DNA from 3 places in the Saccharopolyspora sp. 7B genome. Region 3 is predicted to be linked to each of the others. Evidence: riboswitches for the same ligand, from Rfam matches in the RefSeq annotation. Region 3 holds a riboswitch; each other region holds the start of a gene.
The links. Region 3 has a riboswitch for glycine ahead of gcvT (glycine cleavage system aminomethyltransferase GcvT). Riboswitches for the same ligand answer to the same signal wherever they lie in the genome.
Positions count from the first base shown of each region.

Region 1: another riboswitch for glycine. It lies ahead of gcvP (aminomethyl-transferring glycine dehydrogenase); the one in region 3 lies ahead of gcvT (glycine cleavage system aminomethyltransferase GcvT).
Region 2: another riboswitch for glycine. It lies ahead of gcvH (glycine cleavage system protein GcvH); the one in region 3 lies ahead of gcvT (glycine cleavage system aminomethyltransferase GcvT).

Region 1 is NZ_JAIUKC010000079.1:40,169-50,190, reverse strand. Features, by position in the region: gene LCD33_RS13875 (bifunctional nuclease family protein) at 511-987, shown strand; gene LCD33_RS13870 (MerR family transcriptional regulator) at 1,293-1,913, shown strand; glycine riboswitch at 2,297-2,399, shown strand; gene gcvP (aminomethyl-transferring glycine dehydrogenase) at 2,564-5,461, shown strand; gene LCD33_RS13860 (HesB/YadR/YfhF-family protein) at 5,546-5,830, shown strand; gene LCD33_RS13855 (3-methyladenine DNA glycosylase) at 5,935-6,810, opposite strand; gene LCD33_RS13850 (thioesterase family protein) at 6,828-7,253, opposite strand; gene LCD33_RS13845 (MaoC family dehydratase) at 7,259-7,663, opposite strand; gene LCD33_RS13840 (hypothetical protein) at 7,669-8,118, opposite strand; gene LCD33_RS13835 (AMP-binding protein) at 8,115-9,665, opposite strand; gene LCD33_RS13830 (nuclear transport factor 2 family protein) at 9,662-10,022, opposite strand, start outside.
Region 2 is NZ_JAIUKC010000133.1:17,713-27,734, forward strand. Features, by position in the region: gene LCD33_RS20630 (L-serine ammonia-lyase) at 1-1,229, opposite strand, end outside; gene gcvH (glycine cleavage system protein GcvH) at 1,254-1,628, opposite strand; glycine riboswitch at 1,771-1,865, opposite strand; gene ald (alanine dehydrogenase) at 2,069-3,184, shown strand; gene LCD33_RS20645 (hypothetical protein) at 3,543-4,037, shown strand; gene LCD33_RS20650 (ABC transporter ATP-binding protein) at 4,165-5,175, shown strand; gene LCD33_RS20655 (ABC transporter permease) at 5,175-6,023, shown strand; gene LCD33_RS20660 (ABC transporter ATP-binding protein) at 6,413-10,022, shown strand, end outside.
Region 3 is NZ_JAIUKC010000132.1:22,671-32,692, reverse strand. Features, by position in the region: gene gcvT (glycine cleavage system aminomethyltransferase GcvT) at 119-1,231, opposite strand; glycine riboswitch at 1,350-1,448, opposite strand; glycine riboswitch at 1,449-1,577, opposite strand; gene LCD33_RS20540 (TetR/AcrR family transcriptional regulator) at 1,680-2,312, opposite strand; gene LCD33_RS20535 (long-chain fatty acid--CoA ligase) at 2,535-4,124, shown strand; gene LCD33_RS20530 (acyl-CoA dehydrogenase family protein) at 4,170-5,348, shown strand; gene LCD33_RS20525 (hypothetical protein) at 5,451-5,603, shown strand; gene LCD33_RS20520 (Tm-1-like ATP-binding domain-containing protein) at 5,781-6,992, shown strand; gene LCD33_RS20515 (phosphoenolpyruvate hydrolase family protein) at 6,989-7,819, shown strand; gene LCD33_RS20510 (SRPBCC family protein) at 7,846-8,283, shown strand; gene LCD33_RS20505 (NAD-dependent epimerase/dehydratase family protein) at 8,480-9,385, shown strand; gene LCD33_RS29460 (hypothetical protein) at 9,382-10,022, shown strand, end outside.

The DNA of each region.
Region 1 (10,022 bases), on a different contig from region 3:
GACAGAGCGCATCGGGGCGACGCCATCCGGCGCCGCCCCGATCGTTCTCGGCGGTGATCGTTGCGAGCGATCTTCGAGCCGGTGGTTCCCGCACTCCGGAACGGGTTCTGCGGGATGTGCTGCGGTGTATCGTGACGGGGGACATCGTTCGCGTCGCGAGCGGTCGGCGCCCTCCCGGGTGCCGGGCGCCCGGATCCGGGGCGGTCCGCGGCGGAAACGTCGCGGGAATCGCGTCCGGTGAGCACCTGCGGGTGCCGCGGAACCGGTGCGCAACGGCGTCAACGACCGCCCCGGCCCGGGGCGGACAACGGAAAGGCCCGGTACCGGCGACACCGTCGGTGCGAGGCCGGGAACGAGCCGGAAAAGCCGTCCACCGAGCGGAAAATCCGGGCGGGGACGACGGCCGGAGGTCGGCGTGTCCGCCGTATCGCGGGTAGCGTCAGAGGCGTCGGTGCGCGATCCTCGACCAAGGATGTCACGCTTCGGCGCGCTGGAGGAGGCGATGTGTCGATGAGCAGCGAAATGCGCGTCGTCGGCGTGCGAGTGGAACTACCAGCCAACCAGCCGATCCTGCTGCTGCGCGAGACCGAGGGCGAGCGGTACCTGCCGATCTGGATCGGATCGGTGGAGGCCACCGCGATCGCGCTGGAGCAGCAGGGGGTGCGACCCGCCAGACCCCTCACCCACGACCTGCTCAAGGACGTCATCGGCGCCCTCGGGCGGGACCTGGAGCAGGTGCGGATCACCGACCTGCAGGAGGGCACGTTCTTCGCCGAGCTCATCTTCGACGGGGACGTGCGGGTCTCGGCGCGGCCGAGCGACTCGGTGGCGCTGGCGTTGCGGATCGGGGTGCCGATCCACGCCGACGAATCGGTGCTGGACGAAGCCGGGTTGATCATCCCGGACGAGCAGGAGGACGAGGTCGAGAAGTTCCGGGAGTTCCTGGACTCGGTCTCGCCGGAGGACTTCCGCGGCGCGGACACCTGATCGCGGCGGGCGGGCGCCCCCCCCCCCCCGCCGCCCGCGTCGTCGCGAGGGGTTCCTGGTGCAGCACGCACCGGGAGCCCCTTTCGCATGTCGGGGCCCGCGCGGGTGCGGCTTCGGGTGCGGTGCGTGCGCGAAGGCGGGGCGTGCGTCACACCCGGGGTGGGCGGGCGTCCCCGCGCGTCGCGTTGACCCGCCCACCGGGCGGGCTTACCTTCGGAGTGCGCGAATCGCCCCGATGTGATTTTCCAGGTCGGGGAAGGTCAAACCCCCGGTTCCATGATCGTCCTCGCGCTCGGGTGGTGATCATGCGACGAGCCGGGTTCGGTGGTTCGCCGGCTTCGGCCGGGCGGAGGGAGGCAGGCGTGGTGGAGCGAGCACCTGGCGAGGATGCCGCCGCGGAGGGGTCGAAGCCGTTCCCGGAGACCGCGCTGCCGGACGAGCTCGTCGGCTACCGCGGCCCCGCGGCGTGCCAGATCGCCGGGATCACCTACCGGCAGCTGGACTACTGGGCGCGCACCAAGCTGGTCGGGCCGTCGATCCGCGGCGCCGCCGGTTCCGGGTCGCAGCGGCTGTACTCGTTCAAGGACATCCTGGTGCTCAAGGTCGTCAAGCGGCTGCTGGACACCGGGGTCTCGTTGCACAACATCCGGGTCGCGGTCGAGCACCTGCGCCACCGCGGGGTGGAGGACCTGGCCCGCATCACGCTGTTCAGCGACGGCACGACGGTCTACGAGTGCACCTCCGCCGAAGAGGTCGTGGACCTGCTGCAGGGCGGCCAGGGCGTGTTCGGCATCGCGGTCAGCGGCGCGATGCGCGAGATCACCGGCACCATCCACGAGTTCCCCGCCGAGCGCGCCGACGGTGCCGAGCCGGACGAGCCGGTCGCCGACGAGCTGTCGCGGCGCCGGGACCGCCGCATCGGCTGATCGCCGAGGCGCGCTAGCCCGCGGAGGCCGTCGAGCCGCCCGGCGCGGGTCCGGCCTGGCCGGCGCCAGGTGCGTGGGCCACCGCTCGACCCGATCGGCCGCTCTCACCCTGCGCGGGCCACCGTTCGGCTTGTTCGGTCCCGCTCGTCGTGCGTAGGCGCCGTTCGGCCTGTTCGGCCCCTCGTGCATAGGCCACCGTTCGGCCTGTCCGGTCCCGCTCGTCGTGCGCGGGCTGTCGGCGGATCCGGCCAGGACTTCCTGGTGCGCCGTGGCCGTCGCGTCACCGCCCGTCGATGTCACGCCCCGTGCCGCTGGGATGATCGGGCGGGATGAAGATCGCACCGTTCGGCCGTCACCGGATCGGGTAAGCTGCTGTGCATCGCCGACCCCGCGCGGGAGAGTTCGCCGTTGACCTGGTCAGCGGCGGCGCCGAAGGAGCAAACCCTCCCCGACAACCTCTCAGGCCTGCTGGACCGCACGGGCGAGATACCTCTGGAAAGCGGGACCACCGACGTGGTTCCCCGCCGACGGTGCAAGTCCGGTCCACGGACCGGGTGAAGCTCTCAGGCGTTCGCGTCGCGGACAGTGACAGAGGGGGAGAGCAGCACACGTGCTGCCGCCCTGTCCGTCGCGATGAATGAGGTGTGGCGATGACGACCGAAGACCGTATCCCGCTGGCCGCCCTGGAACACGGCACTCCGTTCGCCGACCGCCATGTCGGGCCGCTGCCCGCTGAGCTGGCCCGGATGCTCGACGTGATCGGCGTCGGGTCGCTGGAGGAGCTGGGGCAGTCGGCGGTGCCCGACGGCATCCGCGAGCGGGACCTGCAGCTGGCGCTGCCGGAACCGGCCACCGAAGCCGAGGCGCTCCAGCAGCTGCGCGACCTGGCCAGGCTGAACAGCCCGCACACCGAGATGATCGGCCTGGGCTACTACCCGACGATCACGCCGCCGGTGATCCGGCGCAACGTGCTGGAGAGCCCCGCCTGGTACACGGCGTACACGCCGTACCAGCCGGAGATCTCGCAGGGCAGGCTCGAAGCGCTGCTGAACTTCCAGACCATGGTGGCCGACCTGACCGGCGTGCCGGTCGCGAACTCGTCGATGCTCGACGAGGCCACCGCGGCGGCCGAGGGCATGACGCTGGTGCGCCGCGCGGGCCGGGCCAAGTCGCCGCGGTTCGTGGTGGACGCCGACGTGCTGCCGCAGACCCTCGCGGTGCTGCGCACGCGGGCGGAACCGCTGGGCATCGAGGTCGTGGTGGCGGACCTGTCCGCGGGCGCGTCGGCGCTGCCGGACGGCGAGTTCTTCGGGGCGCTGCTGGCCTACCCGGGTGCGTCCGGGGCGGTCCGCGACCACCAGGCGGTCATCGACGAGGTGCACGAGCGCGGCGGCATGGTGGTGGTCAGCGCCGACCTGCTCGCGCTGACGGTGCTGCGCGCTCCCGGTGAGCTGGGCGCGGACGTGGTGGTGGGCACGACGCAGCGCTTCGGCGTCCCGATGGGCTTCGGCGGCCCGCACGCCGGTTACATGGCGGTGCGCAAGGGCATCGAGCGGCAGCTGCCCGGCCGGCTGGTCGGGGTGAGCGTCGACGCGGACGGGAACCAGGCCTACCGGCTGGCGCTGCAGACCCGCGAGCAGCACATCCGCCGGGAGAAGGCCACCAGCAACATCTGCACCGCCCAGGTGCTGCTCGCCGTGGTGGCGGGCATGTACGGCGTGTACCACGGTCCCGCCGGGCTGCGGGCCATCGCGAAGCGGGCGCACCGGATGGCGGCGGTGCTGGCCGAGCGGCTGCGCCGCGGCGGGGTGCGCATCGTGCACGCCGAGTTCTTCGACACCCTCGTCGCCGAGGTCCCCGGCCGGGCCGCCGAGGTGGTCCGCGCCGCGCGGGACGGCGGCATCAACCTGCGCCACATCGACGACGACCACGTCGGCGTCAGCTGCGACGAGACCACCACTCGGGAAGCGCTGGTGCGGGTCGCGGAGGCGTTCGGCATCGCCGGGGGTTCGCTGGCCGGCATCGACGAGCTGGACGCCGAGACCGACGACGCGCTGCCGACCGCGCTGCTGCGCACCTCCGAGTACATGACGCACCCGGTGTTCCACGCGCACCGCTCGGAGACCTCGCTGCTGCGCTACCTGCGCAGCCTGTCCGATTCGGACGTGGCGCTGGACCGCAGCATGATCCCGCTGGGCTCCTGCACGATGAAGCTCAACGCGACCGCGGAGATGGAGCCGATCACCTGGCCGGAGTTCGCCGAGCTCCACCCGTTCGCGCCCGCCCAGGACGCCACCGGCCTGCTGGAGATCGTGCACGACCTGGAGCGCTGGCTGGCCGAGATCACCGGGTACCACTCGGTGAGCCTGCAGCCGAACGCGGGCAGCCAGGGCGAGTTCGCCGGGCTGCTGGCCATCCGCGCCTACCACCACAGCCGTGGTGCGGCGGCGCGGGACGTGTGCCTGATCCCGGCGAGCGCGCACGGCACCAACGCGGCCAGCGCCGTGATGGCCGGGCTGCGCGTGGTCGTGGTGCGCTGCGACGACCAGGGCAACATCGAGCTCGACCACCTGCGCGAAGTCGTCGACCAGCACCGCGACGACCTCGCCGCCATCATGATCACCTATCCGTCCACGCACGGCGTGTACGAGGACACCGTGGAACAGGTGTGCGGGCTGGTGCACGAGGCGGGCGGCCAGGTCTACGTGGACGGCGCGAACTTGAACGCGCTCATCGGCCTGGCGCGGATGGGCGAGTTCGGCTCCGACGTCTCGCACCTGAACCTGCACAAGACGTTCTGCATCCCGCACGGCGGTGGCGGTCCCGGCGTCGGCCCGATCGGGGTGCGCGAGCACCTGGCGCCGTTCCTGCCGAACCACCCGCTGCAGCCCGCCGCGGGGCCGGAGACCGGGGTCGGGCCGATCAGCGCCGCGCCGTGGGGCAGCGCCTCGATCCTGCCGATCTCCTGGGCCTACGTGCGGATGATGGGCTCCGACGGGCTGCGGCGGGCGACGCTGACGGCCGTCGCCGCGGCGAACTACGTGGCGCGGCGGCTCGACGAGCACTTCCCGGTGCTCTACACCGGCTCCGGCGGGTTCGTCGCCCACGAGTGCATCCTGGACCTGCGGCCGCTCACCAAGGCCTCCGGCGTCACCGTGGACGACGTGGCCAAACGGCTCGCCGACTACGGGCTGCACGCGCCGACGATGTCGTTCCCGGTGGCGGGCACGCTGATGGTGGAGCCGACCGAGAGCGAGAACCTCGCCGAGCTGGACCGGTTCTGCGACGCGATGATCGCCATCAAGGGCGAGATCGACAAGGTCGCCGGCGGCCACTGGCCGGCCGACGACAACCCGCTCGTGCACGCTCCGCACACGGCGGCCTCGCTGGCCGGGCCGTGGGAGCACCCCTACAGCCGGGCGGAGGCGGCTTACCCGATGGGCACCGGGGCGCCGAAGGTGTGGCCCGCGGTGCGCCGGATCGACGGGGCACGCGGGGACCGGAACCTGGTGTGCTCGTGCCCTCCGCTTTCGGCCTACGAGGGCTGACCGCGGCGCGGGGGTGAGCGGGAGCCGCCGCCGATGCACTACGGTGGGCGACTCCATCCGATCGCCTCCGAGAGGAGTGCAGCAATGCTCACGATCAGCGAGAGCGCAGCCGAGGTCATCAAGGTCGTGTTGGCCGGCGGTGACTCGCCCGAAGGATCGGGGCTGCGCATCGCCCCGGTCGCGGACGAGGCCGGGCAGGCCGAGTTGCAGGCGTCGATCGCCAGCGAGCCGCAGGGAGACGACCAGGTGTTGGAGGAATCCGGTGCCCGGGTCTTCCTCGAACCGCAGGCGGCGTCGCTGCTGGGCGACAAGGTGCTCGACGCCGAGCGCGACGACAACGGCGAGCTGAACCTGGCCGTCCGGGACTGAGCCGCAGCGACCCGCCGCGCGCGGGTCACCGAGCCGACGACAGCGCCGGCCGGGAGCGGGGGAGCGACCTTCCCCGGCCTGGTCGGCGCTGCCGCGTTCCGGGCTCAGCCCACCGGCTGCGAAACGGCCAGCAGCCGTTCGCAGTGTTCCACCAGCCGGTCCCGCAGCGGCGCGGCCCGCTCGGCGAACTCGCGCTGCGCGCGCACGTAGGCGGCGCGGCCCTCGGGCGTCTCCACCGCGACCGGCGGGTAGCCGAGGGCGGCGAGGTCGTAGGGGCTGGCGCGCATGTCCAGCTCGCGGATGTCCACCGCCAGTTCGAAGCAGTCGGCGACGAGTTCGGCGGGCACCAGCGGATCCAGTTTGTAGGCCCACTTGAACAGGTCCATGTTGCCGTGGAGGCATCCCGGCTGTTCCAGGGCGACCTGGTCCTCGCGGGCCGGTTGCAGCGCGTTCAACGGCCGCGCGGGCGGGGTGAAGAACCGGAAGGCGTCGTGGTGGGTGCACTTGATGGGCATCGACTCGACGACCGCGTCGGTGCCCGCGTGCCCGAGCCGCAGCGGCCAGGACTCGTGGCGCACGTCGCCGGGGGAGGTGCGGTAGACCATCGCCCACTCGTGCAGCCCGAAGCAGCCCAGCTGCGGGCTGCGGGAGCGCACCGCGGTGAGCAGCCCGTGCACGAAGCGCACCGACTCGCGGCGCTTCGCGGTGAGCACCGCCGGGTCCAGCGCCACGCCCTCGGGGACGCGCCGGTAGCCGCGGCGCTCCAGGAACTCGGCGCCGCCTTCGAGCGCGACGCCGAAACCGGGCTGCCAGCGCTCCAGCAGCGACGGGCGGTGCGAGTAGTAGGTGAACAGGAAGTCCATCACCGGGTGCTTCTCCCCGGCGCGCTGCCTGCGCCGGTGCGGTCCGGTCCAGCGCTCCACCCGCTCCCGGTGCGCGTTCGCGCGGTCCCGCCATTCCTGTTCGCCCAGCACTCGCATAGTGCCGCCAGGATAGGTCAGCCCTCGTCGGGGCCGGTCCGGCCGGGGCGCAGCTGCGCGATCAGCTCCCGCAGCCGCGGCGGGACCGGTGCCTTGGCGCCTTCCGGGTCGTGGCAGGCGAAGGTCATCCGGCCGTGGACGACGAGCTCGTCGTCCCGGGTGAACTCGAAGCCCAGCGAGTAGGAGGTGGTGCCGACCCGGTCCTGCACCACCTCGCAGGCCAGTTCGTCGAACACCCGCACCGGCGCCAGGTAGGTGGCCGCCGAGCGCACCCCGACCGTCCCGGTGCCCAGCTGCGCGGCCAGCTCCGCCGAGCGCAGCCCGCGGGCGTGCAGCCAGCTGCTGTAGGCCCGCTCCATCCACGGGTAGTAGATCGCGAAGTACGCGATGCCGAGCGCGTCGCAGTCCCCGTAGGACAGCTGGAAGCGCTGCACCTGGTCCACCGCCATCACCCTCCGATGTGGACGGACGCGGTGCCGGAGAGCACCGGATCGCCGCCGAGCACGTCGAGTCCGACCGCGCAGCACGCCACCAGGACACCGTCCTGTTCGGACACGCCGGTCACCGTGCCGTGCGCGCGCAACCGGTCCCCGGCGAACACCGCGCCGAGGTGGCGCAACCGCAGCTCCCGGATCCGGTGCGCCCCGCCCGCCCAGCGCGCCAGCATCGACACCACGTACGCCTGGTTCAGCGGCCCCTGGTTCACCACCCGATCGCCGAGCCCGAGGGCGCGCACCGCGGCCGGGTCGAAGTGGATCGGGTTCGCGTCCCGCATCAGGGCGGCCATCGTCTTCATCTTCTCCGCGCTGACCGGGCCGACCTGGTGGTCGGGCAGCACGTCCCCTGGCCGCACGCCGCTCATCGGGGCCGCCGCGGGAACAGGATCGAGCTGGTGCAGGACGCGGCCGCTGACCCGTCCGGTTCGTGCAGGTCCAGCCGGTACTCGACCAGGTCGAACACGCCGGTGCGAGCGCCGCGCTTGCGCCGTGCCGACTCGATCCGGCCCCGCACCGCGTAGGTGGCGCCGACCCGCAGCGGGCGGTGCAGCACGGTGTGCACCTCCCCGGCCATCGGGCCGTCCGACTCGCGGGCGCCGAACCAGCCCCAGAACCGCTCCCAGCTCACCCCCATCGCCGAGGTCGCGGCGAGGAACGCGAACACCGGGCTGCCGGCCCCGTCGTCCGGATCGGCGAGCGCGCAGTCGTTGACCAGCCGCACCCACCACGGCTCCACGGTGAACTCCCCGCCGGGGAACTCGGTGCCGACGAGCTCGGCCAGCGCCGCCTCGTCGGGTACGGCTGAGGTCATGTCCGCTCCTGATCCGCCCAGTAGGGGGCGCGCAGCTCGCGCTTGATCACTTTCCCGGTCGGGGCCTTGGGCAGGCTCGCGACGAAGTCCACCGACTTCGGCTTCTGGTAGGACGGCAGCCGCTGCCGGGCGGTGGCGATGATCTCGGCTTCGGTGGCGGTGGTGCCGGGTTTGAGCACCACGACGGCCTTCACGTTCTCGCCCCACTCCGGATCGGGCACGCCGATGACCGCGCACTCCAGCACCGCGGGGTGGGCCGCGACGGCCTCTTCGACGGCGACGCTGTAGATGTTCTCCCCGCCCGAGATGATCATGTCCTTGGCGCGGTCGACCACGTAGACGTAACGGTCCTCGTCCCAGGTCGCCACATCCCCGGTCCACAACCACCCGTCGCGCAGCGTGCGCGCGGTCAGCTCGGGCCGGTTCCAGTAGCGGGCCATGTTCGCCTCCGAGCGCACCACGATCTGGCCCGGCGTGCGGCCGTCCCGCGGCACCTCGGCACCCGAGTCGTCCAGCACCCGCAGCCGGGCCCCGAAGCCCTCCCGCCCGCAGGAGCGCAACCGGTGCGGGTGGTGCCCGGCGATCGCTGCCGCGTGGTCCTCCTGGGACAGGAACGCCATGCCCGGGCCCTCGGTCTGCCCGTAGCCCTGGATCAGCGAGCACGGGAACGACTCCAGCGCGGCCCGCACCACCGAGGTGGGCATCGGCCCGCCGCCGTACTGGATGTTGCGCAGGCTGCGCAGGTCGTAGCGGTCGAACCCCGGCACCGCGAGCATCCAGTTCAGCATCGTGGTGATGCCGAGGAACGCCGAGACCCGCTCCTGCTCGATGACCCGCAACGCCTGCTCGGCCGCGAAGTCCACCAGCACCAGCGGACAGCCGTGCCGCAGGTAGTTCATCGCCAGCACGATCGGGATGTGGAACATCTGCCCGGTCAGCAGGTACACGTCGCCCGGCACGATCCGCTCGGCGACGGTCTGGTGCACGCCGCCCGCCTCGGCGCTGCGGTGGGTGTGCAGCGCGCCCTTGCTGCGGCCGGTGGTGCCGCCGGTGTGGAGGATGAAGAACGGGTCGTGGTCGCCGACGTGCTCGCTACCGGGCGGTTCGGCGGCGGAGGCGACGGCCAGCAGCTCCTCGTAGCCGCCGTCACCGCCGAACTCCAGCCAGTGCGCCAGGTCGCAGGTCCGCCGCAGCTCCGCGGCCTGCGCGGACCACTCGGCGGCGGTGATCAGCGCCCGCGGCGTCGCGTCCCGCAGCAGCCGGGCCAGCTCCGCGGTGTCGAGCCGCCAGTTCAGCGGTTGCAGCACCAGCCCGGCCCGGCCGCAGGCGAAGTACAGCTCCAGCAGCTCCACCCGGTTCCGGGACAGCGCCGCCACCCGGTCGCCGCGGCACAATCCGAGCCCGAGCAGTCCGTTGGCGAGCCGCCGCACCCGCTCGTCCAGCTCAGCCCAGCGCACCCGCCGTCCGGTCGGCACGTCGTGCACGGCGAGCGCGCGCGGCGCCAGCGCCGCCCACTTCGCCGGGATGAGGCCCTGGTTGAGCGTCACGAGAACGGCAGGTCCAGCTCGACCCGCAGGTTGCTGATCCGCCAGCCCCCGGCTCCGTCCGGCGCTCCGCGCAGCTCGGCGAGGTAGCGGCCGGTGGTGACCGCGCGCAGCGCGCCGTCCGCCACCGCGAACAGGGTCAGGTAGTTGCGCGCCCGTGCCCGGTCACCGGCGTGCTCCAGCACCAGGTTGCTCAGCACGTGCCTGCGCCGGTCCCGCTGCGAACGCGCCGTCCCCCGGACCAGCTCGACGATGGCGTCGCGGCCGCGGACCGGGCCCGTCACCGCGCCGTCCGCCACGTGCACCGACAGCTCGGCGTCGGCGGTGAAGCAGTCCGCGAGCAGCTCCAGATCGCCCTCG
Region 2 (10,022 bases), on a different contig from region 3:
TCGCCGCGCAGCGCCATCCGCGTCGCCGTGACGGCCTTGACCGCGGCGACGGCGTTGCGCTCGATGCACGGGATCTGCACCAGCCCGCCGATGGGGTCGCAGGTGAGGCCGAGGTTGTGCTCCATCGCGATCTCGGCGGCGTTCTCCACCTGCCACGGCGTCGCGCCCATCGCCTCGGCGAGCCCGGCGGCCGCCATCGAGCAGGCCGAACCGACTTCGCCCTGGCAGCCGACCTCGGCACCGGAGATCGACGCGTTCTCCTTGAACAGCACCCCGATGGCACCGGCGGCGAGCAGGAACCGGATGACGCCCTGCTCGTTCGCCCCCGGCACGAAGCGCACGTAGTAGTGCAGCACCGCGGGAACGATGCCGGCGGCACCGTTGGTGGGCGCGGTGACGACCCGTCCGCCTGCCGCGTTCTCCTCGTTGACCGCGAGCGCGAACAGGGTGAGCCATTCCATGGCGTCGTCCTGCTCGCCGAGGTTCGCCCGCAGCGCGGCGGCGCGCCGCTTCACCCGCAGCCCGCCGGGAAGTTCCCCGTCGTTGCGGCACCCGTTGTCGACGCACTCCTGCATCACGGACCAGATGTGCAGCAGCCGGGCGCGGACGTCCTCGGCGGAGCGCCAGGACAGCTCGTTGTCGAACATGACGTCGCTGATCCGGGAGCCGGATTCGGCGACCCGGGCGAGCAGTTCGTCGCCGGTGCGGAACGGGTGGCGCACCGGCGTCTCGTCCGGCTTGATCCGGTCGGTGCCGGTGGCCTCGTCGTCGACGACGAATCCGCCGCCGACGGAGTAGTACACCGCGGACCGCAGTTCCCCACCTGCGCCGAACGCCGCGAACCGCATCCCGTTGGGGTGCAGCGGCAGCGACCTGCGCCGGTGCATCACCAGGTCGCGGTCCACCGAGAACCGGATGTCGCGCTCCCCCGCCAGCAACAACCTGCCGTCGGCGCGGATCGTCTCCACCCGTTGTGCGACGGCGGCCGGGTCGACCGTCTCCGGGTCGTGCCCTTCCAGGCCGAGCAGCACCGCCTTGGGGCTGCCGTGGCCGTGCCCCGTCGCGCCGAGCGAACCGAACAGCTCGGCCTTCACCTTGTCGACCTGACCGAGCAGACCGTCGTCCTGCAGCCGCGCGGTGAACATCCGCGCCGCCCGCATCGGGCCGACGGTGTGCGAACTCGACGGGCCGATGCCCACCGAGAAGAGGTCGAAGACGCTGATCGTCACAGCTCCGCCCCCCTCAGCCCCGGCCTACTCACCACCGGTGAACTGGGCGTACTCCTGGGCCGTGAGCACAGCACCGGTCTGCTCGGCACGCACTTCGAGCAGCCAGCCCTCGCCGAACGGATCAGAGCCGATCACCGCGGGGTCGTCGGCGGCGGCCGCGTTGACGGCGACGACCTCGCCGGTCACGGGCGCGAACAGGTCGCTGACGGACTTGGTCGATTCCAGCTCACCGCAGGAGGCGCCGGATTCGATCCGCTCGCCCACCTCGGGCAGCTGCACGTAGACGATGTCGCCGAGCGCTTGGGCCGCGTACGGGGTGATGCCGATGCGCACCAGGTCGCCGCGGTCCTCGATCCACTCGTGCTCTTCGGTGTAGCGCAGCCGTTCGGGCAGGGACATGGAGGCTCCTCACCATCGCGGGCACGGGTGTGCCCTGGGTTCGCGGGCCTCCCCCTCTGTTTCGGGACCTGAGAGCTTCGCCGCGGTGGTTCGCGGCTTGCACCGTGGGTGCGGCGCCGGGGCGCGCGCTTTCCAGAGTGGCCTCGCCCGAGCGGTCATGGGTGCCTGAGAGTTTTGCGGGGAGGGTTTGCTCCTTCGGCGCCCTGCGTTGCGCAGGGTCTCTCCCGCTCGGGTTCTGCGGCGCTGTGCGGTTGTGGTCGTGCCCGGCAACGATAAACGGACGTGGGCGGGTGTCAACGCCCAGCCGCCCGGATCACAGCGAGGAAGGGAACCTTCCTGTCACCGGTGACCGGAAGGTTCCCTTCCTCGCGGCGGGGTGCGGGCGCCGGGCGGATGATGCTGGGGTCGGTGTTCGGTCGTGGTGTCGGGAGGCGGACCGGGTGAAGGTCGCAGTGCCGCGTGAGGTGAAGAACCACGAGTACCGGGTGGCGGGGGGGCCGGCAGGGGTGCACGAGCTGGCCGTGCGGGGGCACGCGGTGTTCGTGGAGGCCGGCGCCGGGCTCGGTTCGTCGATCCCCGACGAGGATTACGCGGCGGCGGGCGCGACGATCGTGCCGTCCGCGGCGGACGCGTGGGCCGAGGGCGAGCTGGTGCTGAAGGTGAAGGAGCCGGTGGCCGAGGAGTTCCCGCGGCTGCGGGCGGGCCAGGTGCTGTTCACCTACCTGCACTTGGCGGCGTCGGCGGAGTTGACGGACGAGTTGCTGCGCGCCGAGGTGACGGCTCTCGCCTACGAGACGGTGCAGACGGCGCGCGGCGAGTTGCCGCTGCTGGCGCCGATGAGCGAGGTCGCGGGCAGGCTCGCCCCGCAGGTCGGCGCGCAGGCGCTGCTGACCCCGCAGGGTGGTCGCGGTGTGCTGCCGGGCGGCGTGCCCGGAGTACCGCCTGCGCGGGTGGTGGTGATCGGCGGCGGGGTGGCCGGGTTGAACGCGGCGCGGGTGGCGTCGGGCATGGGCGCCCAGGTGCAGGTGCTGGACACCGACGTGGACCGGCTGCGGGAGATCGACGCGGCGCATGGGGGCGCGATCCGCACGGTGACGTCGAACGCGTACGCGGTGGAGTCGGCGGTGCGGGCGGCGGACCTGGTGATCGGCGCGGTGCTGGTGCCGGGTGCGAAGACGCCGAAGCTGGTGTCGAACGAGCTGGTGGCGCGGTCGAAGCCGGGCAGCGTGCTGGTGGACGTGGCGATCGACCAGGGCGGGTGCTTCGAGGATTCGCGGCCGACGACGCACGAGGATCCGACGTTCCGGGTGCACGGTTCGGTGTTCTACTGCGTGGCGAACATGCCGGGCGCGGTGCCGAACACCTCGACGTACGCGTTGACGAACGTGACGTTGCCGTACGTGCTGCGGATCGCCGATCAGGGCTGGCGGGCGGCGTGCCGGGCGGATGCGGCGCTGGCCAGGGGCTTGAACGCGCACGGCGGGCTGCTGGTGAGCGAGGCGGTGGCGCTGGCGCACGGGCTGCCGAGCACGGCCCCGGACGCGGTGCTGGTCTGAGCGGATCCGCAACCGCGAGACCATCCGAGACCACTGCGCGGCGAGACCGGCGAGTTTCACTCGCGGAGGTGAGAAGACCCCGGAAGGGGTTAGAGGGCGGCCCGCTCAACCGGCCTGGGGGTCACCGGGAGCAGGCCGCCAGGTCCCAGTGTAGGACACGAACGCTTGATTTCCGACGTGCGCAGCGTGACGAACGCCCGGTTCCCCGCCACAACCGGAAGTCCACTCGACCGAGTGAGTTCGGTGCAGTCGGCCGGGTGAGCTGCCGATGGGAGTGCGCCAAGCCGCGGCGATCTGCGGCGGTGCTCGTCGCGGGCGCCACCGGGGCCCGCGTTCTCCGCCCCGATCAGCGCGCGCGATGACCGTACGACGCGGGGAGTGGCACGTGGACGACGCGAAGATGCGGGAGGCCGTCCTGGACCGGCTGGCCCGGCTGGAGCGGGTGGCCATCGAAGGCGGCACCGAGGAGCTGTTACCGGTCGCCAGGTCAGAGCTGCACCGCCTCACCAGCGGGCTCCGGGCCCTGCTGGAGGCCCACCACCCGGATGCCGACGGCCGCTGCCCCGCCTGCTCCGGCGCGGTGCGCAGCCGCAGCTGGCCGTGCGAGTCGTGGCTGATGGTGCACCGCGGCCTCATCGGCGACCGCACCGCGCCCGCCGCCCCGACCGGCCGCCACGGCCCGGCGGACGAGCCCGACCCGGACGCCGAGGGGCGGCAGCCCACCGGCCGCTGGCCGAGCAGCGCGCCGGTCCGCCACCACCGCTCCCCCCGCCCCGAGGACGGCCGGCCCACCGCAGCGCGCCGGCCCGGGCCGGAACGGCCCATCGCCTGGCCGCAGCACGGGACCGGTTGATTTCCGAACTCCTCCCTGTCGGGGCGGGCCGGTCAGGCAGGATGGGACCGGCCCCGCGCCCGAGCGTGATCGTCCGCGTCCCGCGCTCGCGAGCACCCGGCGGGGCCGAGCGACGATGGAGGAGCGTGTGCACGACGGCAGCGGCCGGATCCTGGTGCAGAACCTGAGCAAGAACTTCGGGCCGGTCAGCGCGGTCCGCGACCTCAGCTTCGCCGTTCACCCCGGTGTGGTGACCGGGTTCCTCGGCCCGAACGGATCCGGCAAGACGACGACGCTGCGCATGGTGCTGGGGCTGGTGAACCCGACGTCGGGAACCGCCACCGTCAACGGGGTGCCCTTCGCGCAGCTGCGCAACCCCGCCACCGTGGTCGGGGCGGTGCTGGAGGCGCAGAGCTTCCACCCGTCCCGCACGGCGCGCAACCACCTGCGCTGCTATTCGGCGGCGATGAACGTGCCCGACCAGCAGGTCGACCACGCCTTGGACCTCGTCGGGCTGACCGGCGCCGCGAACCGGGCCGCGGGCGGGTTCTCGCTGGGCATGCGGCAACGGCTGGCGCTGGCCACGGCGCTGCTCGGCGATCCGCAGGTGCTGATCTTGGACGAACCCGCCAACGGGCTCGACCCGGAGGGCATCGCGTGGCTGCGCGGCTTCCTGAAGTCGTTCGCCGCGTCCGGGCGCACCGTGCTCGTCTCCAGCCACCTGCTGCGCGAGATGGAGCACACCGTCGACCACGTGGTGATCGTGAGCCGCGGCGAGTGCGTCTACAACGGCGACCTGGACCAGCTGCGAGCGCAGCAGCGCAACCGGGTGCTCGTGCAGGCCGGTGATCCGCAGGCGCTGGTGAACGCGCTGCAGGCGGCCGGGCTGGCGGTCGAACCGCTGCCCGACGGGCGGATCGCCGTCACCGGCTCCGACTCCCGGTCGGTGGCCGAACTGGCCCTGCAGGCCGGGGTCGCCGTCTACGGGATCCAGGAGGAGCAGGTCGACCTCGAACGGCTGTTCTTCCAGCTCACCAGCGGCCAGTACGTCGGCAACCAGCACCCGCCCGGCGGTCCGCCACCCGGCACCGGTGGCTGGGCACCGCCCGGCGGCCCCAACCCGTACCAGCAGCACGGCGGATTCGGAGGTGGCGCCTGATGGACGGCCTGGTCAAGTCCGAGTTCCGGAAGCTCTTCACCACCAACCTGTGGTGGGCACTGCTCATCCCCGTGGCGCTGCTGAGCTTCGGCGCCAGCTGGATGGGCACCGGGTTCGGCTACATGTCCTCGATCGAGCAGGAGATCGGGCGGCCGCTGCCGCTGGGCCTGCTCACCATGTCGATGTCGACGAACTTCAGCACGATCTTCGCCGGCCTGGTGGGGGCGCTGGCGTTCGCCGGGGAGTACCGGAACAAGAGCATCACCACCACGTACCTCACCGGCAACCCGCGCGGGGCGGTGCTCGGGGCGAAGCTCATCGCCTACACCAATCTCGGCCTGCTGTACGGGCTGGTCAACGTGCTGTCGGCGAGCCTCGGCGCGATCGCGGGCGCCGGGCTCGACGGGTTCGGCGAAGGTCCGGACTGGCTCATCGTGTGCGCCGCCGGGCTCCTCGCGATGGTGTTGTGGACGCTGCTCGGCGTCGGGTTCGGCGCCCTCGTCGCCAACCCGGTGATCGTGATCATCGTGCTGCTGGTCTACAAGTTCGTGTTCGAGTTCATCGTCGACCTGTTCCTCGTCGGCTCCGACGCGTCCGGGGTGAGCGCCTACCTGCCGGGGGCCGCGGGCAGCGGGATCGTCGGCAACCTCGCCGTGCCGATCTTCATCAGCGCCACCGCCGGGCCCGACGAGCAGTACGTGCCGCAAGGGCTGTTCGAGGTGCTGCACTTCGTCTTCGGCGGGTCCTACGGGCATCCGTGGTGGCTGAGCATGCTGACCTTCGCCGGGTACGCGGCGCTGTTCGTCCTCGGCGGCTGGTACTTCAGCGGGCGGCGCGACATCACCTGAGGTGGCGCTGTTCGATCGGAGGGGATCTTCCTGCTCGAGTGGGGAGGTCCCCTCTTTCGTGCGGGGCGGTGGCAGGAAGGTTCCCTTCATCGCGCCTGTGATCGAAAGGTTCCCTTCCTCGCACCCGTGACAGGAAGGTTCCCCTCATCCCGCCCGTGATCGAAAGGTTCCCTTCCTCGCACCCGTGACAGGAAGGTTCCCTTCCTCACACCGATGACCGGAAGGTTCCCTTCCTCGCTCAGGTGAGCGCCGGTGCGCCGCCGCCGCGCCCCCGGATCCCCGTCGTCCCCGGCACCTAACCTGGCCTGGTGAGCGACTCCGGCAGCGAATGTTCCCGTCCTGGTTGGATCCGCCGATTGTTCGCCGCCTGCCGGCGGCACCCGGTCGCGATGCTGCTGGCGTTGGGCGCGTCGGTGGCGGCGGTGGGCTTGGAGGCGCTGGTCCCGCTGATCACGAAGGCGGCGGTGGACGACGCGGTGGCGGGCGGCACCGATCGGTTGTGGTGGTTCGCGGCGGCGTTGGCGGGGCTGGGGGTGTTCCGGTTCGGGGCGGCGTTCGTGCGCCGCTATTCAGCGGGCCGGTTGGCGCTGGACGTGCAGCACGACCTGCGGCGCGCGGTGTTCGGCTCGGTGCAGCGCTTGGACGGCGGCAAGCAGGACGCGTTGCGCACGGGCCAGGTGGCGTCGCGGGCGATCAGCGATCTGCAGCTGGTGAATGCGCTGCTGTCGATGGTGCCGCTGGCGGCCGGGACCGTGGTGCTGATGGCGTTCGCGCTGGTGGCGATGGTGTGGTTGTCGCCGCTGCTGACGTCGGTGGTGCTGGTGGTGGTGCCGTTGATCGCGGCGGTGTCGGCGCGCAGCAAGAAGCGGTTGTTCCCGGCGACGTGGTCGGCGCAGCAGCGGGCGGCGGACATCGCCCAGCACGTCGAGGAGACGGTGTCCGGAGTCCGGGTGGTGAAGGGCTTCGGCCAGGAGGCCCGCGAGGTGGCCCGGTTGGAGTCGGGTGCGCGCCGGTTGTTCGCGGAGCGGCTGCGCACGGCGCGGATGACGTCGCTCCCGCAGGCGAGCTTGTCGGTGCTGCCCGCGGCGGGCCAGGTGGGGGTGTTGGGCCTCGGCGGTTGGATGGCGCTGCACGGCCAGGTGGGGCTGGGCACGTTCGTGGCGTTCGCGGCGTACGTGGCGATGTTGGGCGGCCCGGCTCGGATGATGGCGAGCGTGCTGGTGCAGGGCCAGTTGACGCGGGCGGGCATGGAGCGGATCACGGACCTGATCGATTCGCGGCCGGACGTGCGGGACCGGCCGGGTGCGGTGGCTCTGCCGGAGGTGCCGCTGCGGGTCCGGCTGGACGGGGTCGGTTTCGGCTACACCCGGGACCAGCAGGTGTTGCGGGACGTATCGCTACTGGTGGAGCCGGGCGAGACGGTGGCGCTGGTGGGTCCGGCGGGGTCGGGCAAGTCGACGGTGTCGTTGTTGCTGCCGCGGTTCTACGACGTGCAGCACGGTGCGGTGCGGATCGGCGCGGCGGACGGCGGGGCCGAGCACGACGTGCGGGACCTGCGGCTGGAGTCGCTGCGTTCGGCGGTGGGCGTGGTGTTCGAGGAGGCGTTCCTGTTCTCGGATTCGATCCGCGGGAACATCGCCTACGGGTGCCCGGACGCGACGGACGCGGAGGTGGAGGCGGCGGCGCGCGCGGCGGAGGCGCACGGTTTCATCGCGGCGCTGCCGGAGGGCTACGGGACGCTGGTCGGTGAGCGGGGCCTGACGTTGTCGGGTGGCCAGCGCCAGCGGGTGGCGTTGGCGCGGGCGCTGCTGTCGGATCCGCGGATCCTGGTGCTCGACGATGCGACGTCGGCGGTGGATCCGGCGACGGAGGCGGCGATCCACGACACTTTGCGGTCGGTGACGGCGCAGCGCACGACGTTGTTGATCGCGCACCGCCGGTCGACGTTGGCGTTGGCGGACCGGGTCGCGGTGCTGGACGCGGGCCGGGTCGTGGACGTGGGCACGCAGGAGGAGCTGCGGGAGCGGTGCGGGTTGTTCCGCTCGCTGCTGGCCGGCCCCGGGGAGGAGATCGACGCGGCGGGTGCGGCGGAGCCGGATCCGGTGCCGGCCGATGCGGCCCCGACCGCCGAGCTGTGGCCGGCGGCGGAGGAACCGGAGCGGACGCGCGCGGTGGCGGTGCCGGGCGGGGTGCGCGGCACTCGCGGCGGTTCGGGTGCGGCGACGCCGTTGACCCCGGAGCTGGCGGAGGGCCTGCGCGCGCTGCCGCCGGCGGTGGCGGCGCCGCGGCTGTCCGGGGTGGACGCGACGGCGCCCGATCCGGGGTTCCGGTTGGCGCGGTTGTTGCGGCCGATCCGGTGGGGCTTGGCGTTGACGGTGCTGCTGGTGGCGGCGGACGCGCTGGGGTCGGTCGCGTTGCCGTCACTGGTGCGCCACGGCGTGGACGGCGGGGTGGACGCGCGGGATCCGGGGACGTTGTGGCTGGTGACGGCGGTCGGCGCGGTGATCGTGCTGGTGAGCTGGCTGGTGATCAAGGTGCAGACGGTGGTGACGGCCCGCACCGGCGAGACGTTGCTGTACCTGCTGCGGGTGCGCAGCTACGCGCACCTGCAGCGGCTCGGGCTGGACTACTACGAGCGGGAACTCGCGGGCCGGATCATGACGCGGATGACGACGGACGTGGACGCGTTGTCGTCGTTCCTGCAGACGGGCTTGGCCACGGCGGTGGTGAGCGCGTTCACGATCGTGGGGATCGCGGTGGCGCTGCTGGTGACGGACCTGTCGCTGGCGCTGGTGGCGCTGGCGGTGCTGCCGCCGCTGGTGGTGGCGACGGTGATCTTCCGGCGGGTGTCGTCGACGGCGTACGCGGAGGCGCGGGAGCGGGTCAGCACGGTCAACGCGGACCTGCAGGAGAACGTGTCGGGGCTGCGGGTCGCGCAGGCGCACCGCCGCGAGCGCTATTCGGCGAAGGTGTTCGCGCAGCGCAGCGACGCGTACCGGCGGTCGCGGCTGCGGGCGCAGCGCTACATCGCGACGTACTTCCCGTTCACGGCGCTGCTGTCGGAGCTGGCGCAGGCGGCGGTGCTGGGCGTGGGCGCGACGCGGGTCGCCTCGGGTGAGCTGACCGCGGGGGTGCTGGTGGCGTTCCTGCTGTACCTGGGGATGTTCTTCTCGCCGGTGCAGCAGTTGTCGGGCGTGTTCGACGGCTACCAGCAGGCGCGGGTGGGGTTGCGCCGCATCGGAGATCTGCTGCGGACCCCGACGTCGGTGCCGCAGGACGCGGCGCCGGTGGCGGTGCCGGACCGGCTGGCGGGCGCGGTGGAGCTGCGGTCGGTGTCGTTCCGCTACCCGGGTGCGGAGCGGGACGCGTTGCGGGAAGTGTCGCTGCGGGTGGAGCCGGGGACGACGGTGGCGCTGGTGGGCCCGACGGGTGCGGGGAAGTCGACGCTGGTGAAGCTGCTGGCCCGGTTCTACGACGTGACGGACGGCGAGCTGCTGGTGGACGGGGTGGACGTGCGCCGCTACGAGCTGTCCGGGTTCCACCACCGGCTGGCGGTGGTCCCGCAGGAGGGCTACCTGTTCGCGGGGGACGTGGCCGCGAACATCGCCTACGGGCGGCCGTCGGCGTCGGACGCGGAGGTGGAGGCGGCGGCGCGGGACGTGGGTGCGCTGCCGGGGATCGCGATGTTGCGGCGCGGGTTCCGCCAGCAGGTCGGCGAGCGCGGCCGGGAGTTGTCGGCGGGCCAGCGGCAGCTGGTGGCGCTGGCGCGGGCGGAGCTGGTGCGGCCGGACCTGCTGCTGCTGGACGAGGCGACGGCCGCGCTGGATCCGGCGACGGAGTCGCTGGTGGTGTCGGCCAGCGATCGGCTGGCGGCGCGGCGCACGACGTTCGTGGTGGCGCACCGGCTGGGCACGGCGGCGCGGGCGGACCGGATCGTGGTGGTCGACGGCGGCCGCGTGGTGGAGGACGGTGCGCACGCGGAGCTGCTGGCGCGGGACG
Region 3 (10,022 bases):
GTCGTTGAACAGGTCCGGTGTCGACATGAGCAATTGCCTCCTGGTGTTCGATCTGGGCTGCGCCGGACGGGTCCGGCCCGGTCCGGTCAAGGTTTCGAGAGCCCGTTGCGGGCGTGTGTCAGGCCTTGCGGCGGTAGAACGGCAGTTCCACGACTTCGGCGTCGATGGACTTGCCGCGGATGTCGACCTGCACCGCGGTACCGGGCGCGCTGTGCGCGCGGTCCACGTAGGCCATCGCGATCGGGTGACCGAGCGTCGGGGACGGGGCGCCGCTGGTGATCTCGCCGATCTCGGCGCCGTCGGCGAGCACCGGGTAGCCGTGCCGGGGCGCGCGGCGCGCGTCGGTGCGCAGCCCCACCAGGGTGCGCTCCGTCGGAGCCGCCGCGACCTGCGCCAGCGCGGCCTTGCCGATGAAGTCACCGGGCTTGTCCAGCTTCACCACGCGCCCCAGGTTCGCGTGGAACGGGGTGAGCGAGGCGGACAGCTCGTTGCCGTACAGCGGCATGCCCGCCTCCAGCCGCAGCGTGTCGCGGCAGGACAGCCCCGCCGGGACCAGTCCGCGCTCGGCGCCGGAGTCGGTCAGCGCGCGCCACACCGCGGGCGCGTCCGCGGGGGAGGTGAACAGCTCGAAGCCGTCCTCGCCGGTGTAGCCCGTGCGCGCCAGCAGCACCTGCTTCCCGGCGACCTCGCTGGGATACCCGGCGTAGTACTTCACGGTGGACAGGTCGGTGCCGGTCAGCGGCGCCAAGATCGACACCGACTCCGGTCCCTGCACGGCGATCAGCGCGTACTCGTCGGAGACGTCGCGGTGCGCGGCGTCGAACCCGGCGATGCGCTCGGCGAGCTCGGCGGAGACCACGGCCGCGTTGGCCGCGTTGGCGACCACCAGGAACCGCTGCTCGTCCAGCCGGTAGACGATGAGGTCGTCGAGCACGCCGCCCTCGGTGTTGCACAGCATGGTGTAGCGGGCGCGACCCACCGTGATCGCGGACGCGTTCGCGACGAGCGCGTGGTCCAGCGCCGCGGCCGCCTCCGGGCCGCTGATCTCGATCTCGCCCATGTGCGAGAGGTCGAACAACCCGGCCGCGGTCCGCACCGCCTGGTGCTCGGCGGTGTCCCCCGAGTAGCGGACCGGCATCCGCCAGCCCGCGAAGTCGGTGAAGTGCGCGCCGAGGGACTCGTGGACCTCGTGCAGCGGTGTCCGTCGCGGAGCGGGGGGCGACGACGTCATGGTGCGGAACTCCTCCTGGTGGGCACCGATCACGTCCGAGGGGGACCGGTTGCGGCCACTTCCAGCAGAAACCATATCCGGGGTCCTCCGACGGCGATGGGCGCGGGCGTGCGCTGCCGGTCTCCCCGGAGTCATTGGCCTGAGAGTTTCACCGCGCACGAGGGCGGCTTGCACCGTGGGCGAGGGACACGGGTCCCTGCTTTTCTCCGTGATCGCCTGCTGTCGCGCGGTAGCGGGGCCTGAGAGTTTGGTGGGGAGGATTGCTCCTTCGGCGCTGCACCCAGGAATCGCATCCTGCACGGACCAGGGGCTCCTGGCGGGGCGCAGACTCTCCCGCACGACGTCGTCGGCGTTGTAGTCCGGTGTTGTGTTGTGCTCCGGAACGCTACGGAGATCACACAGCGCAGTCAACCGAACGTGAGCGTGATCCCGTCGCCGCGCGCGGAGTTCAGCGCTGCGGGAACAGCCGGGCGTGCTGGGCGCGGAGGCCGTCGACCAGCGCCCGCAGCGCCAGTTCGAAGCTGTCGTCGTCGATCTCGGCGGCGTGCTCGCGCAGCAGGTGGGCGCCGTGCAGGTGCGGGAACCGCTCGTCGTAGACCTCGGCGTCGTCGACGAACCCGCCCGCGAACGAGCCCATCGCCGCACCGAGCACCAGGAACTTGGTGGAGGCGCCGATCATCGTGGCGTACCGCTGCGGCCAGCCCGCGCTGGTCAGCCCGCCGTGCACGGCGTCGGCGCGGCGCAGCGAGGTCTCCCGGCGGGCCGGTCCGGACGCCATGAACGGCACCAGGTTGGGGTGGGCGGCGAGCGCGGCCCGGTAGGAGCGGGCCCAGCGGGTGAGGCCGGTGGGCCAGTCGATGTCGAACCCGCTGGTGTCGACGGTGCCCATCACGCCGTCGGCGACGTCGTGCAGCAGCGCTTCCTTGGTGGCCACGTGGTTGTAGAGCGAGGCGGCGCGGACGCCGAGGGAGTCGGCGAGCCTGCGCATGGACAGCGCTTCGAGGCCTTGGCCGTCGATGATCGCCAGCGCGTGTTCGCGGATGCGTTCGCGGGTGAGCTGGGGGCTCTTGGGTCTGCCCATGCCGCGCTCCTGCCTGCCGCCCGCTGCCGGTCGGCGCCCCCTCGGTGGGCGCCGTGCCCGTCCGCGTCCGCTGCGGATCGTGTCGATCAGTGTCCGGTGCGCGGCTCTTGCCGCGGTGCGCGGGGTGGTCCTAGAGTCCAAAACTAACGACGTTAGTCGTCAGGTGTCCAACGGCGGACGACCGTGCCGCCCGCACCGGCGACATCCTCACGGAGGTGGACGATGGTCAACGACGACGAGTCCCCGGAGCGGGTCGAGCCGCACACCACGCTGTCGCTCGCCTCGGTCCTCGCCGAGCCGGCGCGGCTGCGCCCGGCGCACCCCGCGGTCGTCGAGGGCGAGCAGCGGGTGACCTACGGCGAGCTGTGGGAGCAGGTCCGGGCGCACGCGGCCGCGCTGCGCGCTCGCGGGATCGAGCCGGGCGACCGGGTCGCGATCGTGGCGCCCAACGTGATCGATTTCGTGCGCGCCTACTACGCGGTGCTCACCGCGGGCGCGGTCGTGGTGCCGGTTCCGCTGCTGCTGGTCCCGGACGAGGCGGCGTACCTGCTGCGCAACTCCGGCGCGAAGCTCGTCGTCGGGCACACGAGCCAGCTGGCGCTCGCCGCCGAATCGGCGCGCCGCGCCGGCATCCCGCTGGTCTCGATCGGCCCGTCGGTGCCCGGCCCGGAGACCCCGGACTCGTTGAGCGAGGCGGCGGCCGCGGCCGAACCGGTCCGCTCCTTCGCCACCCGCGCGCCCGACGACCCCGCGGTGATCTTCTACACCAGCGGCACCACCGGCCGGCCGAAGGGCGCGGTGCTCACCCACCTGAACCTGGTGCTCAACGCGACGGTGAACGCCTTCGACGCCAACGACACCCGCCGCGAGGACCTGATCCTCGGCTGCCTGCCGCTGTTCCACGTCTTCGGGCAGACCGTCTCGCTGAACACCACGTTCCGGGCGGGCGCGACGCTGGTGCTGCAACCCAAGTTCGACCCGGCCGAGGCGCTGCGGCTCATCCGGGACCACCGCATCACCCAGCTCAACGGCGTGCCCACCATGTACATCCGGATGCTGGAGGCCGCCGGGGACGACGACGACCTGTCCTCGCTGCGGATGTGCGTGTCCGGTGGCGCGGCGCTGCCGGTGGCGGTGCTGGAGCGGTTCCAGCGGCGCTTCGGCGCCCCGATCCACGAGGGCTACGGGCTGTCCGAGACCTCGCCGACGGCCACCGTGAACCAGCCCGCGTTCGGGCCGCGCGCAGGCACCGTCGGGCACGCGCTGTGGGGCATCGACGTCGAGATCGCCGAACCGTCCGTGGAGGACCGGATCGAACTGCTGCCCGCCGGGGAGACCGGCGAGGTCGTGGTCCGCGGCCACAACGTGTTCGCCGGGTACCTGGACGACCCGGAGGCCACCTCGGCGGCGCTCGTCGACGGCTGGTTCCGCACCGGTGACATGGGCGTCAAGGACGCCGAGGGCTACCTGTCCATCGTGGACCGCAAGAAGGACCTGATCATCCGCAACGGCTACAACATCTACCCGCGCGAGGTGGAGGAGCTGCTGATCCGGCACCCCGCCGTCGCGCAGTGCGCGGTGATCGGCCTGCCCGACCCGGGGCGCGGCGAGGAGGTGTGCGCGGTCGTGGTGCCCGAACGCGGTGAGGACCCGGACGAGGCGCTGGGCAAGGCCATCATCGCCTGGGCCGCGGAGCAGACCGCGCACCACAAGTACCCGCGCCGCGTCGTGTTCGTCGACGAGCTGCCGCTGGGTCCCAGCCACAAGGTGCTCAAGCGGGAACTGCGCAGCCGCATCGCCGAATCCTCCTGAGCCCCGACCTCGCCACACCGACCTCGCCGAAAGGACCCGCCACCGATGGTCGACTTCTCCCTGTCCGAGACCGAACGCGACATCCGCGACTGGGTGCGCACGTTCGTGCAGCGCGAGCTGATGCCGCTGGAGCCGGAGGTGCTGCGCCGCGAGCGCGACCACGAACGCGGCCTCACCCGCGAGGAGCTGGCCGAACTGCGCAAGAAGGCGCGCGACGCCGGGTTCTGGGGCGTGCAGACGCCCGAGGAGTACGGCGGCATGAACCTCTCCGCCGTGCTCACCGCGCTGATCGAGATCGAGCTGGGCCGCACCTTCGTGCCGTTCAGCTTCGGCGGCTACGCGGACAACATCCTCTACCACGCCAACGAGGAGCAGAAGCAGCGCTACCTGGTGCCCACCATCGAGGGCGAGCGCAAGTCCTGCTTCGCCATCACCGAGCCGGGGGCGGGTTCGGACGCCAAGAACCTCCGCACCACGGCCCGCAAGGACGGCGCGGAGTGGGTGATCGACGGGGAGAAGACGTTCATCACCGGCGGCATCGATGCCGACTTCACCATGGTCTTCGCCGTCACCGACAAGGAGAAGGGCGCCGACGGCGGCGTCACCTGCTTCCTCGCCGACCGGGACGCCGGCTGGAAGTCGGAGCCCATCGAGATCATGGGCGAGTGGGACCGCCAGCCCGCAGCGCTGGTCTTCGAGGGCGTCCGGGTGCCGGAGGAGAACGTGCTCGGCGAGGTCGGCGGCGGTTTCAAGCTGGCCATGCAGTGGATCGGCCGCGGCCGCTACCTGTTGCCCGCCCGCGCCCTCGGCGGCTGCGAGCGGATGATGGAGATGTCGATGGACTACGCCCGCAACCGGCAGACGTTCGGGGCGCCCATCGCCGACCGGCAGGCCATCCAGTGGATGATCGCGGACTCGGCGGTGGAGATCGAGGCGCTGCGCTGGCTGGTGCTGCAGGCCGCGTGGCAGGTCGACCAGGGCGCCGACTCCCGGCACGCGCAGTCCATCGCGAAGCTCTACGGCGGCACCAGGGCGAACGAGATCGTGGACCGGATGCTGCAGATCCACGGCGGCATGGGTTACACCCGCGAGCTGCCCATCGAGCGCTGGTACCGGGACATCCGGCTGCTGCGCATCTTCGAGGGCACCGACGAGATCCAGCGCCGCACCATCGCCCGCAACCTGCTCAAGGGGCACGCCCAGGTCGGCGGGGTGCTCGGCTGATCCGGCGACGCGGCGGATCGGCCCGGTCACACCCTCGATCGGATGTCCGATTCGCCGGTAACCTGGGTGCAGCGTGATCGACCGGCCCGACTGGGAGCTGCTATGTCGTTGTTCAAGAAGGTGACCGACTTCGCCAAGAGCCCGCAGGGCAAGAAGGCGATCGACCAGGCCAAGCGGTACGCGAGCGACCCGAAGAACAAGGCCAAGATCGAGCAGGTGAAGAACCGCTTCCTCGGCGGTGGCAAGAGCAAGTGACGCACCCCCACGACGGCCCCCGGCGCACCCGGGGGCCGTCGTCGTGCGGGGACCCGGTGCTCGGATCGTGCCGCGCCGGTGGCGGACCCGGCCGGTGAACCGTGATCAACGGGCTGTGCCGGGGCCGGATCGGCAGTAGGGTTCTCGCGGGCTGATTCCGGGAGCAGGGGCGGTGCGATGGGCCGGGCTTACGTGGTGGGCACGTTCGACACGAAGGCCGCGGAGCTGCGCTACGTCGCCGGGCTCGTCGCCGACGCGGGCGTGGAAGTGATCACCGTCGACGTGGGCACGTCCGGCGCGGAGTCCGCCGATGCCCCCGACGTGTCCGCCGCCGAGGTGGCCGCCGCGCACCCGCGCGGGGCCGCGGCGGTGTTCACCGGTGATCGCGGCACGGCCGTGGTGGCGATGGCGCTGGCGTTCGAGCGGTGGCTCGGCGCGCGACGCGGTGTGGGCGGGGTGCTGGGCCTGGGCGGTTCCGGCGGTACCGCGCTGATCACCCCGGCGCTGCGGGCGCTGCCGGTGGGGGTGCCGAAGCTGGTGGTCTCGACGGTGGCCTCCGGTGACATCTCGTCCTACGTGGACGCGTCGGACATCGCGATGTTCCCGGCGGTCACCGACGTCGCCGGGCTCAACCGGATCTCCCGCCAGGTGCTCGGCAACGCCGCGCACGCGCTGGCCGGGGCCGTGCGCAACACCGTGCCGGCCGTGGAGCAGCTGCCCGCGGTGGCGCTGACGATGTTCGGGGTGACCACGCCCTGCGTCACCGAGGCCGCGAACCGGCTCGCCACCGACCACGACCCGCTGGTGTTCCACGCGACCGGCACCGGCGGCCGCGCCATGGAGAAGCTCGTCGCCGACGGGCTCGTCGAAGCGGTCCTGGACATCACCACCACCGAGGTGTGCGACCTGGTCGCCGGGGGAGTGATGAGCGCGGGCGAGACCCGGCTGGACGCGATCGCGCGCAGCGGCGTGCCCTACGTCGGCTCCTGCGGCGCGCTCGACATGGTCAACTTCGGGGCGCCGGACACCGTGCCGGAGCGGTACCGGAACCGGTTGTTCTACGAGCACAACCCGCAGGTCACGCTGATGCGCACCACGGCGGACGAATGCCGCGAGATCGCCCGGTTCCTGGCCGCGAAGCTCAACGCCTGCACCGGTCCGGTGCGGTTCCTGCTGCCCGAGGGCGGCGTCTCGCTGCTGGACGTCCCGGGGCAGCCCTTCCACGACCCGGCCGCCGACCGGGCCCTGTTCGAGACCCTGGAGGCGGAGGTGCACCAGACCGAGCAGCGGCGCCTGGTGCGCGTCCCGCACGACATCAACGACGACCGCTTCGTCGAAGCGCTGCTCGGCGCCTTCGACGAGGTCCGCGCGCGAGGAGGACGGGCATGACGCGGTTCGACCGGGAGACCCTGGTGCGCCGATTCCGGGGCATGGCCGATCGGGGCGAACCGATCATCGGCGGCGGCGCGGGCACCGGGCTGTCCGCCAAGTGCGAGGAATCCGGCGGCATCGACCTGATCGTGCTGTACAACTCGGGCCGCTACCGGATGGCGGGGCGCGGTTCGCTCGCCGGGCTGCTGGCCTACGGCAACGCCAACGAGATCGTGGTGGAGATGGCGAGCGAGGTGCTGCCGGTGGTGCACCGCACCCCGGTGCTCGCCGGGGTCAACGGCACCGACCCGTTCCTGCTCACCGGGCCGTTCCTGGCGCGGCTGCGGGAACTCGGCTTCGCCGGGGTGCAGAACTTCCCGACCGTCGGGCTCATCGACGGCACCTTCCGGGAGAACCTGGAGGAGACCGGGATGAGCTACCGGCTGGAGGTCGACCTGGTCGCCGCGGCCCGGGAAGCGGACCTGCTCACCACGCCGTACGTGTTCTCCGCCGAGGACGCCCGCGCCATGACGGCCGCCGGAGCCGACATCGTGGTGTGCCACCTCGGCCTCACCACCGGCGGATCGATCGGCGCGGAGACCGCGAAGGACCTCGACGACTGCGTGGCGCTGATCGACGAGTGGTCCGCGGCCGCCGCCGACGTGCGGGAGGACGTGCTGGTGCTGTGCCACGGCGGTCCCATCGCCACCCCGGCCGACGCGGCCTACGTGCTGGGCCGCACCAAGCGTTGCCACGGCTTCTACGGGGCCAGCAGCATGGAACGACTCCCGGTCGAGCAGGCGCTGACCGAACGCACCAGGGAGTTCAAGAACCTCAAGCGCTGACGGCGCACGACGACGAGGAGGACGTGATGGCGCGGTCCTACGCGAGCAGGGTGGTCCCGGCGGCGGCCGACGAGGTGTGGGCGCTGGTGCGGGACTTCGGCGGGCTGCCCCGCTGGCACCCCGGCATCGGTTCCAGCGAGGTGGAGAGCGGCGCGTCCCCGGCGGAGCTCGGCGCCGTGCGCAGGCTCGTCGTCGGGGACGGCGGAGTGGTGCGGGAACGGCTCGTGGGCCTCGACGACGCCGCCCGCTCCTGCACCTACGAGATCACCGAGGGCCCGTTCCCGGTGCGCTCGTACCGCAGCACCATCCGGGTGCTGCCGATCACGGCGACCGGCGAGTCGTTCGTGGAGTGGTACGCCGACTACGACGCCGAGGCGGCGCACGAGGCGCAGCTGGACGAGATCTTCGGCGGTGGGGTCTTCGGCGCGGGCCTCAAGGCGCTCGCCGACCACTACGCCGGCTGACCGCCCGGCGCCGGACCGCGGCGCTCCCGCTGCGCACGGACGGGGGTCGCGCAAGCTGCCATTCGGTGGACGACCGGTGTGGGCTAGCCGACAGCTCTCGGCGGCGGCCCGTTAGAGTTCAGCCGTGCCAAGCGAGGAGACAACCCCCGAACGAGCGACGGCCCCCGAGATTTCCGGGACGCAGAGTAACGGCAGGGTGGTGGTCACCGGCGGCTCCGGCTTCGTCGGCCGCGCCGTCGTCCGCGCGCTGACCGGACGCGGCACCCCGGTCACGATCGTCGACGTTCAGGAACCCGCGGAACCCGGCGAGCTCATCACCCACGTGGCGGGCGACCTCGCCGACCCCGCGGTCCGGGACGCCGCCGTCACCGAGGGCACCACCGCGATCGTGCACCTCGCCGCGATCACCTCGGTGCTGCGCTCCGTGGACCAGCCCGCCGAGACCTACCGGGCCAACGTCGAGGTCACCCAGGAACTGCTGGAACTCGCGCGGCGGCGCGGCGTCGGCCGGTTCGTGCTCGCCTCCACCAACGCCGTCGTCGGCGACATCGGGCACGGCACCATCTCCGAGGACCTCCCGCTGCGCCCGCTCACGCCGTACGGGGCGACGAAGGCCGCCTGCGAGATGCTGCTGTCCGGTTACGCGGGCTCCTACGGCATCGCCACCACCGCGCTGCGGTTCACCAACATCTACGGGCCCGGCATGGGGCGCAAGGACAGCTTCATCCCCCGGCTGATGCGCGCCGCGCTGGCCGGCGAGGGCGTCGAGGTCTACGGCGACGGTGCGCAGAGCCGCGACTTCGTGCACGTCGACGACGTGGTGCAGGGCATCCTCGCCGCCTGCGACAAGGAGTACGGCGGCACCGCCATCATCGGCTCGGGGCGCTCCATCTCGGTGCTGGAGCTGATCGACGCGGTGCGCGCCGCCACCGGAGCACCGCTGCCCGTGACGCACGTGCCCGCCAAGAACGGCGAGATGCCCGCGGTGATCGTGGACGTCGCCAAGGCGGGCCGCGAGCTCGGCTACGCGCCTTCGGTGGACCTGACCGACGGGCTGCGGACCGTGTGGGACGACTTCCGCGCGGCCACCGGGGCGCCGTGACCGCGGCGCCGGCGCGGCTCCTCCGCGCGCACTGGCTGCTCGCGCTGCTGCTGATCGGCGGCGTGGTGCTGCGCGTGCTCGCGCAGCTGGCCTACCGCCCGGCGCTGCTCTACATCGACTCGTTCCGCTACCTCGACGACCTCGGGGTGTTCTACCCCGGCGGCATCAACCCCGTCGGCTACGAGGTCCTGCTGCTCGGGCCGCTGCTGCTGGTGGGGAACCTGGCGCTGGTGGCGGCGGTGCAGCACCTGCTGGGGCTGGCGCTCGGCGTGGCGATCTACGTGCTGCTGCTGCGGTTCGGCGCCCGGCGCTGGATCGCCGCGCTCGCCACCGCGCCGGTGCTGCTGGACGCCTACCAGGTGCAGATCGAGCACAACATCATGTCGGACCTGCTGTTCCAGGTCCTGCTGCTGGCCGTGATCTTCGTGCTCGCCTGGCGCGGCGTGCCCGGTCCGCGCACCGCCGCGGTCGCCGGACTGGTGCTGGCCGCTTCGGTGCTGGTGCGGCTGGTGGGCCTGACGCTGGTCGTCCCGGCCGTGGCGTTCGTGCTGCTGGCCGCCGGGCTGCGGCCGCGGGACGGCTGGCGGCCGCGGCTGCGCGCCGCCGGAGCCCTCGCCGGGGTCTTCGCCGGAGTGCT